2 regions of the Lysinibacillus sp. NPDC059133 genome follow, and region 1 is predicted to be linked to the other one. Evidence: riboswitches for the same ligand, from Rfam matches in the RefSeq annotation. Region 1 holds a riboswitch; the other holds the start of a gene.
The links. Region 1 has a riboswitch for S-adenosylmethionine ahead of ACFXN8_RS09585 (cyclase family protein). Riboswitches for the same ligand answer to the same signal wherever they lie in the genome.
Positions count from the first base shown of each region.

Region 2: another riboswitch for S-adenosylmethionine. It lies ahead of metA (homoserine O-acetyltransferase MetA); the one in region 1 lies ahead of ACFXN8_RS09585 (cyclase family protein).

Region 1 covers NZ_JBHZDH010000013.1:65,017-71,329, forward strand. Annotated here, with positions in the region: gene ACFXN8_RS09560 (erythromycin esterase family protein) at 1-278, opposite strand, end outside; gene ACFXN8_RS09565 (hypothetical protein) at 460-813, opposite strand; gene ACFXN8_RS09570 (DUF2225 domain-containing protein) at 837-1,532, opposite strand; gene ACFXN8_RS09575 (Cof-type HAD-IIB family hydrolase) at 1,973-2,746, shown strand; gene ACFXN8_RS09580 (DedA family protein) at 2,977-3,573, shown strand; gene ACFXN8_RS09585 (cyclase family protein) at 3,624-4,361, opposite strand; SAM riboswitch class I at 4,462-4,566, opposite strand; gene ACFXN8_RS09590 (YuzC family spore coat inner layer protein) at 4,713-5,123, opposite strand; gene ACFXN8_RS09595 (SMI1/KNR4 family protein) at 5,281-5,832, shown strand; gene ACFXN8_RS09600 (MFS transporter) at 5,893-6,313, opposite strand, start outside.
Region 2 covers NZ_JBHZDH010000004.1:137,640-143,952, forward strand. Annotated here, with positions in the region: gene ACFXN8_RS03985 (Ger(x)C family spore germination protein) at 1-272, shown strand, start outside; gene ACFXN8_RS03990 (hypothetical protein) at 276-509, shown strand; gene ACFXN8_RS03995 (GerAB/ArcD/ProY family transporter) at 546-2,279, shown strand; gene metA (homoserine O-acetyltransferase MetA) at 2,638-3,573, opposite strand; SAM riboswitch class I at 3,724-3,834, opposite strand; gene ACFXN8_RS04005 (nucleotide excision repair endonuclease) at 4,029-4,400, shown strand; gene ACFXN8_RS04010 (TrmB family transcriptional regulator) at 4,486-5,268, opposite strand; gene ACFXN8_RS04015 (TSUP family transporter) at 5,395-6,177, shown strand.

The sequences.
Region 1 (6,313 bases):
AAATCTTCAAATTTAGTAGATGGAATGTTTTGTTGACTAATTGCTTCAGGTTGAATGGATGTTAAGCTGTAAGCGTGGTCGTTTGTCCACTTTTTCCAATCTTGAAGAGTTTCATTGGATGTGCGAGCTTGCTTCACTTCTAATTTGTTATCTAAAGCTACTCGTTCTTCTGCCGCCGGAACTGCAGCGGATGCATTTGAAACTCCGTTGAACGCTACAAAACTTGTTAGTGCAATACTTAATGATAATAAAACCTTACGTTTCTTACCTTTTATCACTTTCTATCAGTCCTTCGCTATATGTTAAGACTAATTATAGGTGGTGAAGTTTAAAGTAAAAGGGGACTTTGTTTAAATTTTGTTTAAATTTGGTCAAATGTCATTATTTTGGATTATTCGAGCGAGGGCAGGTAAAAAAACATCTCCAAAGCGTAAGTACACTGTAGAGATGTTAATTGTTTTATTTATAGTGATACGTGCTAGCTCTTGGATTATTCCGTTGTATTTGATTGAACCATGCACGATCCTTTTCCTCTTGTTTTAATGTATTAACGATGGTTGATGAGCAATTGATACAGATTTTTGCCTGAGTAACTTGTCCGCAGCGTTCACAAGGTGCGCCTAAATTAGGAAAAATTGATTTTTTTAATTTTCCTGCTTTTACCCATTTGTAGAGTAGCTCAGATGAAACCCCAGTTAATGTAACTACCTCATCATTCGTTAAATAGCGATTATTTTTTCTCAGTAAAAAATGATGTAGTTCTGAAAAAATATCTTCTTCTCTCACATCAATCCTTTTATTAAATAGCTGCATGTTGATTATTCTCCTCGTTTACTTCAATTGATGACTTCTCCTATATTTTCATTTACATTGTTAGGCTGCTCATCATATTTATAATTTTCCCAGCGATTTCGTGCTAGTTTTCGATATTTATTGGAAACATTTCGATCTGCTATTAGTCGAGAGAATCCTTTTTTCGCTTCAGCAATATCTCCGAGTCGAAGGCTTAATTCTGCATGTAAAAATTGAATTCTCTCTCCGCCCTCTTGATTGGATGCAAAAGATTTGCTGTAAAAGTCCCTTGCAGCAAAGAGGTAGCGCAATTCTGATTCATGATCATTTTTTAAACGATATAGCCAGGCTATTTTTAGTGCGAAATTGGCCATAAGAAGTGACTCTTCCATTGACGCTCTCGATACAAGATAAGCTAATTTAAGGCTTACAATGGCATCATCGATTGTACGTTCCTTGCACATATCCATTGGTTTTTGAAGCTCTTTTATGTATAGCTCATCAATAAGAAGCATGAAAGGTCCATATGTTCTTGTCATAGATTTATGGTAAGCATAGCCACAATGTGGGCAAACGGCAACTTCATACAATAATGGGTTTAAACCTTCATAGACTGGCATGAAGTCTGTTTGTTCTTCGATAATTTTATATCGATTAGGACGTACTTTATATGTAGTAAAATGCTTTTTGCAAAACTTGCAATCTACGCTACTTTCATAGTAGTAAATGTTAAATGCCATAAGAATCAACTCCTTTACATTATTTCTTTTGTTCTATTTATATGATGGATAGAATCGTTCAATGTATTTAATTAGTTACCTTTTATATTAACAATTCTATGTTCTTTGGTATACTCCTTTAGAATTATTAAAATAAAAATGTTCATTACTTTCTTAGTTATTTGAAATTTTGATATGTACCCGTAATAGTATTTATCGGTGCAGTTATAGCAAGTTATACATTTATTTTAGTTTGTCAAATTACGTACAAATGTTAAATTAAATAGCTACTTATTATTTTATTATAAAATTGTTTGTATAGGTTATAATACCTATTTGTAATTTTGGTGTAAAGATGTTTCTTAATGTAAAATTACAAGTGTGTTGATTGGAAAAATATAGGATTATTATTGGTCGATAAGGAAGAGTCAAAAATTATGTAAAACGATAAGGAGCGGACGATGGATTATAAAATTGTATTCTTTGACGTAGATGGAACGCTTATTAATTATGAAGATGGTCGTATTGAAGAAAGTACAAGGAACGCTATTCAACAGTTGAAAAATAAAGGAATTCATATTGTTGCTGCTACAGGAAGACCTTTATCAATGTGCCAGGATTTAAGAAGTGTTGGAATAGAAACGTTTATTACAGCTAATGGTGCATATGTTAAGCATCAAGATCAAGTCATACATAAAATGCCTATTGCAAAGGAAATTGTCCAGGTAGTTAAAGCTTTTGCTGATGAAAATAAACAAAGTCTATCATTTTTTACAGAACAATTATCAATGAATTACGTCCAAGAGGAAGAGACATTAAAAGCTATGCAAGAAACATTATCTTTGCAAGAGTTTCCCATTATCAATGAAGATATTGTAACGCAAGAGGTGTATTTAATGTGTTTATATGGTGATGAGGATATTGAGAAAAAGTATACCTCAACATTTCCTCATTTATTATTTAAAAGGTGGCATCCGTACATTACAAATGTTTTGCAACATGATGTTTCTAAATCTATTGCTGTCCAAGCTGTACTAGATTATTTCGACTTGAGTCCTGAAGAAGCACTTGCTTTTGGCGATGGAGATAATGATATCGATATGCTGGAGCAGGTCGGCTTTGGTATTGCAATGGGTGACGGTAGTGAAGCATTAAAAAATGTCGCTGATTTTATAACAAAGAAATCAACTGAAAATGGTATTGATTATGCTCTTCGTGAGCTACAAATAATTTAATAGAGTAGTAGCCGAGAAATGAGATTTATAGCATGAATCGACCACTATACAACATTGGAGAAAGTTTTTAAAAAGAAATAATTTTTCCATCTGTATAATCTACAAGGCAGTGATAATAAATCCTTGAGAAAATTGTATTAAAGTCATAATACTCATAATATTGTTTGCTTTGAGTTATTATAAAGCTATCTGTAAAAAGAAATTCATTATGCTTTAGGTGGGAAGGATTTATGGCGCATCACGTGCAATCTCTAATAGAACATTACGGATATTTTGGCATCATTCTTATCCTAGTTGGCGGGATTGTTGGGCTGCCACTTCCCGATGAGATATTTTTAACATATGTAGGATATAGCGTATATAAAGAAACTCTCGCACATATTCCGGCTTTAATCAGCGCTATAGTAGGTGCGGCAGGGGGAATTACTCTGAGCTACTATATAGGCTATAGATTTGGGCTACCGTTATTGCAAAAATACGGTCCGAAAATCCATATTACTGAACAGAAAATTGACTTTACTAGAAAATTATTTGCAAAAATAGGGCCGGGATTATTATTAATAGGATATTTTATTCCTGGTGTGCGTCATCTTACAGCATATATTGCGGCTATTAATAATTATCCTTATAAAAAATTTGCTTTCTTTGCCTATACGGGAGCAGTTATATGGACATTTACTTTTATTACCTTAGGAAAGGTACTTGGGGAGAACTGGCGTTATGTTGGGGTATATTTATCCCGCTACAGTATTTATCTTATAGTATTGTTCCTAATACTAATGTTAATCGTTTATTTTATTTTCAAAAAAAGGAATTCGCCAAAGTAAAAAAGGTCTGATTCAATACCTACTCAGGATGAACCAGACCTTTTTATCTTTTAAGGTAATATTGCGAATGAACGCACAGGGAATCCAGAGGCTTTCTCAGGCTTTGGTACAATATTGAAAATAGCAGCACCTTTTGGAGGGAGCTTATCCAAATTTGTCATAAGCTCAATTTGGTAAGTATCTTGCTCAAGCACAAAATATTCGCCATCTAGCTTACCATTTTTACGAAAATCTGTTGCTGAATCCGTATCAAAGGTTTCGTGGCCAATAGCACTTACTTTTCGTTCGTTGAATAAAAATTGTAACGCTTCTAATCCCCAGCCAGGAATATGATTATGACCATCCGCATCCTTGTTACTGAAAGCCTCTTTATCTGGCCAACGTTTACTCCAATCCGTACGCAGCGCAACGAAGGTACCTGCTTCGATTTCTTCATATTCAGCTTCAAAGTCAAGAATATCTTGAACACTTAACGTGTAATCGTTATTAATTTCAGCTTCCTTCGATTTATCAATAACGATTAGTGGTAGCACTAGTTCTTTTAGCTCCAATTCCTCTAAATAGCGCGTATCTCGCACAAAATGGATAGGTGGATCGATATGTGTTCCATATTGCCCAGAGAAAGTGAATTGCTGCGCAAAGAAGCCATCATCATGGGAAAATAATGTTTCAAATTTTGCATCATCAAACATAAAGAAGTGGGGCGAATTAGGACCAAATGTATGTGTTAAATCCACCCATTCTTTCGATTTCAATAGTTGAATTGCTTGTAAAAGTTCGTTTGCCATAATATCTTCCTGCTTTCTTTTAATTATTTTTGGATGCAACAATAAAAAAGAGCCCTCCTTGTAGAAAGAGGACTCTTGTGCAAAGCAACTAAAGTAAGTCTTCTCATCTTCAAGGCTAAATTTCGCCAATTGGAATTAGCACCATACCTATAGGCTGGTTGCTGAGACTTCATAGGGCCAATCCCTCCGTCTCTCTTGATAAGAAAATGCGATATAAGAATTTTCAGAAATAATGTTTACAAACACTTTAGCATATTTATTTATAGTTTACAAGTTCAATAGGGATACAAGGTTAAAATTCATAAAGATGTTAAAGGAAAAAAAGAGGGCCCTCTTCAAAGGGCCAACTCTTCACCAATTCAAAATTAATGTAAGCTTACAACAGCTACTATCAGTAAATATTATACGAATTCCATCTGGTGTATAGGTAGTTTCGAATTTTATAGTAATGCCTGTTGACGCAATTAATTTTTCAACTTCCGTTTTATTTGATTGTTGTGCTGCATTCATAAGATCATGCGCAAATTGCTCTGATTCATCAATTTTATCCGTAAGTAATTGTGCTTGCTGCATAATAACCTTGGTCCGTTTCGCGGAAGTCTTCAATTTCTTTGTATTGACGATTGGAAATGGACTTCTATTCGTTGGGGTTGTCGGCATTGCTAGATGGCTAGAAGGGTGTTGAATTGTTGGTTGATTCGCCATTACCCATGCCGGATAATAATTAGGATAGACAAAATACGAATAAGGATTGTAATACAACTAAATTCCTCCTATCCTATAGCTGATACATTATCTTATGTACAACAAAGACTTTCGGTGTTAATGGCTAATGCTTTGAAAAGCCTGAGCGAAAAGGGGCTCAGTTCAATGGCTTAAATCTTGACCAATTTATTCTTCTTCAAAAGGAGTTATTAAGATGGATATTCGTGCATACATAAAAAATGGTTTTGAAGTTTACTATGAACGTTATAATCAGGTGTCTGAAGCAGGATTTTGTAGGTGGATGTGCCCTGACGTACCTGAAGAAATGAAAGTAGTTGATATCGATGCAGAGTGGTCTATGTGGAGAATGATTCCTTCTACTGTAACAGAGGAAGATATTCAAACGTTAGAAAAAGAGTTCGGACTTAATTTTCCCGAATGGTATAAAGCTTTTATTTCAACGTATCATCATTATTTTGGTGTAATACCTGACCAAAGTATTGAAGAACCTTTAAATAACGTAAGGGATATGTTTAATCCATCATTATGCACTTTAGGATATCTTCCATTTACATGGGATACAGAGTATGGAAAAATAATTTGTATTGATTTAAATAATAATGCTGATGAAGAAAATTGTGCAATATATGAAATTGAACATGAAATTTTATTTGATGATGATGCCGATATTCAATCGTCATTAGACTATCTGTATCCAAATTTCAAGGCATATTTTGATGATACTTTCCTTGAATCTAATAAATAGCAAAAAGGAAGGGGCTTTTTAGACAACACCTTCCTCACATTTTTACCTATAGCAACATACCTATTGTTTGTTTCTATCAAAGAGTAACCATAGAAATGTAGTAGCTGCGGCAAGCATCACCATGCCGAAACCGTATATAGGAGTATAAGCTAATGATTGGTAGCGAACGATAAACCCTCCGATGTATGATCCTAGAAAAATACCAATGTTAAAGGCTGAAATATTTAATGCTGAAGCCATTGAAATAGCTGATGGTATATGTTTTTCTGAAAGCTGAACGGCATAAAGCTGTAATCCCGGTACATTCATAAACATAAATAGCCCCATCATAAAGACCATTATTAATCCAACGATGGATGATTCTAAAAAGAAGTTGATGCCGAGTAGTGCTAATGCTAAGCCTAGAAAAATAATAAAGATTGAACGCAAAGGGTTATTATTAGCAAAACGACCACCTAATGTATTACCGATGGCAACACAA
Region 2 (6,313 bases), on a different contig from region 1:
AAAAATCGATTCTAAACATCAATAAAAAAACGGAAGAACTTATTAAAAAACGAATCGAAAAAACAATCAGTACAGTTCAGCAAAATTATCGGGTCGATATTTTTGGATTTGGTGCAGCACTTCATCGCACAAATCCTAAAGAGTGGAAAAAAATAAAAAAAGACTGGCTAACTATATTTCAAGAGCTACCAGTTAAAGTTGAAGTACATGTGAACACACAAGGATTAGGGACGATGGAAAACTCATTAGTGAATAAGACGAAGGGAGAATAAGCCATGATTATGACGATATTCATTCTAATCATTTCTGCTAGTATTGCCTTTGCCTTCATTCCAACATTAAAAAAAAATAAAGAAACGAAAACGATCGTTATTTTTTCGATTTTTTTATTGCTAGGTGCTGCATTAAATATTGCGGTCTCATTAAGGCTCAAAATTCCGAGCCCACTAGACTTAATTACCTTTATTTTTTCACCAATTAAAGATTTAATCGTCTCCCTGACAAAATAATAAGGCAACTTTATGTTAAGAAAAGGGGTATCGTTCATGATGGAAAAAGAAATAATTAGTTCAAGACAATTTATGATCATTACCCTTCTCTTTTCAATTGGCACAGCCATTTTAATTATCCCTGCAAGTGTAACAAGCGAAGCAAAGCAAGATGCATGGATTGCAGCGATCATTGGTGTCGTTTTAAGTTTGCCCATAATAAAGCTTTTCGTTGCTTTAGGAAATAGAACACCTACCCTTACATTTGTAGAGGCTAATGAAAAGATATTAGGTCGTTTTTTCGGAAAAATTACTGCAATTTGCTTTATAATTATATCCTTACTTTCTGCCGGTGAATTATTATATTTCATTGGAATTTTCATGAAAACGGAAATAATGCCAGAAACACCTACAATGGCCTTTGCATTTATGTTCAGTATTATCATTATTTATGCTGCATTTCTAGGAATTGAAGTTTTTGCTCGTTCTGCAGAAATACTGTTTCCAATATTTGCCCTAATTTTCATTTTCTTTGTAATTTTCATTTCACCATCCATCCAGATTGAAAATTTACAGCCAATAATGGAAACACCAAAAAAATCAGTATTCTTTAGTATGATTCGATTTATAAGTCTTTTTTCATTCCCGCTTGTTGTATTATTAACGATTTTCCCTTCCGCAGTTAACGTCCAAAAATCTGCACAAAAAGGTTTTTACATTGGCACAATTATTGGAGGAATTGCCTTAATTTTGATCATCGCACTGTCTATCCTTGTCCTAGGTCCCGAAAATACAGCTGCTAGGACATTTCCTAGCTATTCATTAGCTCAAAGAATTTCAATCGGTAATTTTTTGCAGCGTATTGAAGTAATTATGGCCGCCATGTGGATAATCTCAATTTATATTAGAACTTTTATGTATTTTTATGCTTCGGTTATCGGTATCGCACAAATATTTAAAATTAAAAATCATCGACCGCTCATTTTTCCACTCGGTATGATTATCCTTGGAATTTCACAAATTGTTCATCCTAATATCATTCATTCAGATATTTACAATAGAGATACATGGCCAATATTTTCCTTCGTTTTCATGATTTTATTACCATTAGTTTTATTACTTGTCGCGATGATTCGTAAAATTAATGGGAATCAAGGAAATACTACGCAATGTAGTAGTAATACACAAAATGAAAATGGTAGTAATAACGGAAATGCTACACAAAGTGACAGTAGTAGCAATAGCCAAAATTCTTCTCAGAGTCAAAATTGCAGTAATGGTGGTAATGCTTCTCAAAATGAAAGTAGTAACAATGACCAAAATTCTTCTCAGAGTCAACATAATAGCAGCAATGGTGGTAATGCTTCTCAAAATGAAAGTAGTAACAATGACCAAAATTCTTCTCAGAGTCAAAATAGCAACAATGGTGGTAATGCTTCTCAAAATGAAAGTAGTAACAATGGCCAAAATTCTTCTCAGAGTCAACATAGCAGCAATGGTGGTAATGCTTCTCAAAATGAAAGTAATAACAATGGCCAAAATTCTTCTCAGAGTCAAAATAGCAGTAATAGCGGAAATGCTTCTCAAAGTGAAAGTAACAATAACGAAAACGCTGTTCAAAATGAAAGTAGCAGTAATGCCGAAAAGCCTACACAAAGTGAAAATAGCAACAATGGCGGAAATGCTCCTAAAAGTATGAGTGACAACGATACCGGTAATACTACACAGAATGATAGCGATACCGGCAATACTCCAAATAGTGATAAGAATGGAAAATCGCCAGACAATTAACAGCAATGTGGTTCATCACCAAAAGTTGTGCGTGACATTTGTTGATTAGAGTGGAGACTGGGCGACTCTTCAGGGACCAGCGTCACGCGTCACAGATAAGACCCTGCAGCGAAGCGGAGCGGCTCATCGGACGCCTCAGGAAAGCGCCCAGTCGGGAACATAGTAAAGTAAAAAATGATGACCCTAAAATATCAAGGTCATCATTTTTAATTGCTATTGAACATTAATCAATTATGCCTCGGCATAATTGCGTACGGAGTGCTAACGCAGCGTCAGCAACGTGTGTTGACTGTGCGAAAGCGTAGTGAAACGTAGCGACAGCGGCAGCAACGGATATTTGGACACCCGCTGAAAGAAGTTAAATATGATATTCAATTTGATCAACGAAATCCCATTCGTATGGTGTTTCTTGGTAAACATAGTAGTTCAGCCAATTTGAGAATAATAAATGTGTATGGGCACGCCACGTATTAATCGGTTCATTTCCTGGATCATCATTTGGGAAGTAATTCACGGGTACCTCAATATCTAATCCTTTCGCAACATCACGACTATATTCATCCGCTAAAGTTGTCGCATCATATTCAAGATGGCCAGTAATCATAATGTTTTTATTATCCTTAGATTGCACAATGAAAACACCCGCATCTTCTGAATAAGATAGTAATCGTAAATCAGGATGGTTAAGTACTTCATCAATTGATACGGATGTATAACGTGAATGTGGTGCCGTAAATGAATCACTAAAGCCACGTACTAAATCCACCGTTAAATCCGTAATGACATGAGAGTATACACCTGAGCATTTAGCAGGAAGCTCAATTTTACCGATATCGTAATGATGGTATAACGCTGCCTGAGCACCCCAACATATATGTAAGACTGATGTTACGTTTGTTTTGGACCAATCCATAATTTCTGAAATTTCCTGCCAGTAGTTCACTTCTTCAAATGCCATTTTTTCTACTGGTGCACCCGTAATAATCATGCCATCATAGCGACGATGACGAATTTGATTAAACGTCGTATAAAATAATTGCAAATGTGATTTACTAACATTTTTCGATTCATGTGTAGCCGTATTTAAAAATGTAATATTCACCTGTAACGGTGTATTACCTAATAAACGTAGTAATTGCAGCTCTGTTTTTTCTTTTTCCGGCATTAAATTAAAAATTAAGATATTTAATGGACGAATTTGTTGAGTTTTCGCTCTGTCCTCTTCCATAACGAATATTTTTTCCTCACGTAAATGTTCTCCAGCTGGTAAGTTTTTTGGAATATTAATTGGCATCTTGCATTCCCCTCTCTAGTTAAAATCAATTGGGCCTTAGTCTCCATGCACAGGCCCTGTTCAAAGCTCATTAAGTCTTCTTTTTCGATGAAATTAAAAAATCCCCCTCATTCCATTTGAGATAGAATGAGAAGGATTTTTCCACGTTCACTCTTATCTCTCAAAGGACAAATCCTTTGCTGGAATTAGCACCTTTCTAACTTTTGTTAGAGGTTGCTGAAGCGTCATCGGGCCAAATCCCTCAACTTCTCATGATAAGATTATTTAATTAAAAAGAATTGTAACACGAACAATTAAGAATATCAATAATACATAGAATATTTTGTTATTAACCATGCATGTCATGATGTAATTTGTTTAACACTAATCTTGAAACTATGTCTACATATTTTATGGTAAACAAGCTGTAATTATGTTAACATATACCTTTAGTAACAGAGAGGAACGTGAATAGTTTGATTAAAATTGAATTTCCAAAACCAGATTTAGTAATTCGCCAACGCGAACAAGATTTAAAGCCAGGTGATGTACCAATCACACCGTACCATGGTTTTATTGATTTCCATAAAATCACACGTGAAAACGGTGGTATTTTCTTATTTTACAATGAAGAGAACGAACTATTATTTGTCGGTAAAGCTCGTAAAATTCGTCAACGTATTAAGAAGCATTTTGAGGACAATGTGTCACCGATGAAAAATCATCGTAATGAAATTTTCAAAATTGAAGTGTATGAAGTGGAAGATCCAATGGAACGTGAAATTTACGAAACATACGCGATCAATTCATTCCGCGCTAAATACAATGTTGATAAAGTTTTTTATTAAGATAAAAAATACTATTTAACAAAAAATAAGAGTCTGCTCGCCATCCTGTAATGTACATGATGGCGAGCAGATTCTTTTTAATATTTTACTCTACAAAAAATGCTTTACGTTCTTTCGTAATCCATTCCTCAAGCTCCATCTCATCGCGCTTTAACAGTCGATTAACAAGCACGTCATGCCATATATAATCCTCTAATAAATAGATATGAACAGGATCATTTGTAATAAAAGCCGTTTCTTGATTTGACGGTGAGTGACCATAAATCATCTCTTGACCATCTACAGACAGAATAAACCAATGGGGCGTGGAAGCTGTCCTCGTATATTGAGTAACGCGATGCTGGTCAATGGTTGCAACATTTTCATCCACATACAATGTAATACCATGAACCGGAATGTGCTGAGCGACCGCATGTATATCTTCTCGCAATTCTTCATACATATCTACCCACATTGATAATAGTACTTTTTTCTCCGCTTTTTTTAATAACGACTGACAATAATTGACGATTGCCTCTTTTCCTTTTAACGTGACAACCTTATGCTCCGTTTCCTGCTCTTTTACCTCTAATTTTTCTAATTGATCACTTATCGACGTGAAATTCGATTGCCAACGTTGCTGAATTTGTTGTAAAAATACAGCGACAGGAATGGAAGAGTATGTCGTTTGATCTGCCGTTTCTTCTTTCAGTACTAACCCTTTTTCAACAAGTACATTAAGTATGTCATATATTCTTGCACGTGGGATACCGGAGTTTTTACTTACTTGATAGGCACTAACATGACTATTTTGTACGAGTGCCGTATAGGCCTTTGCTTCATATTCTGTGAATCCTAGCTCTTTTAATTGGGCGATTAATAATTCCATCGAATCCCTCCATTTCCTCTATTATAGTTGAAGGCCATGAAGATTAGCCAACGAAAAAAATTAGTCTTTACAGCTACGCAAAATTTAGTTACTATTTCAGTAGTAACTATCTAAAGAGGTGTAAACATGCTATTTGAAGTAGATTTAAATGTAGTCATATTATTAATATCTTTTGGATTTTTAGCCGCCTTTGTGGATGCGGTCGTTGGTGGTGGTGGCTTAATTGCATTACCTGCCCTTATGTTTGCCGGGTTAAATCCAGCAGCAGCCGTAGCAACCAATAAACTTGCTGGCACCATGGGATCTTTGACATCAACAATTTCCTTTTATCGTTCCGGTCAGCTAGAAATTCGTTCGGTACTCAAATACTTTCCGCTAGCGTTTATAGGATCCCTTTTCGGGGCATGGACAGTACATCTAATCAATCCTGAATTACTAAAACCACTCATGCTCATAATGCTTGCTGCTGTTGCAATCTATACAATCTTTAAAAAAGATTGGGGTTCAGTAGCTGCGGTCAAAAATTTAAAATTTACACACTTAGTTTTATTCATGCTGTTGTTATTTAGCATTGGGTTTTATGATGGGTTTCTTGGTCCAGGAACTGGCTCATTTTTAATTTTTAGCTTTTTATTAGTCGGCTTCGATTTCTTAAAGGCTGCAGGAAATGCTAAATTTCTAAACTTCGCAAGTAATTTTGCTGGTCTTTTAATGTTCGCCTACTTAGGTCAAATTCATTATGTCTACGGTTTACTAATGGGTATAGCTCAAATTGCCGGTGCAATGGTAGGCTCGCGTGTTGCGATTAAAAAAGGTAGCGGTTTTGTCCGCGTATTGTTTATTATCGTAACGATTACTTTGTTAACTAAGAATGCTTATGATTACATAAAAAACGCCGTAAATATCTAGCTCTACGGCGTTTTAGTTGTTGACACACTTTGGCGTTCTATTCCTTTAATTCGGAGGGGCTATCCATCATTTTGAAGGTACTATCCGTCGCTTCAGTGATTCTTTCCGTCACTTCGAAGGTTTCTTCCGTCGCTTC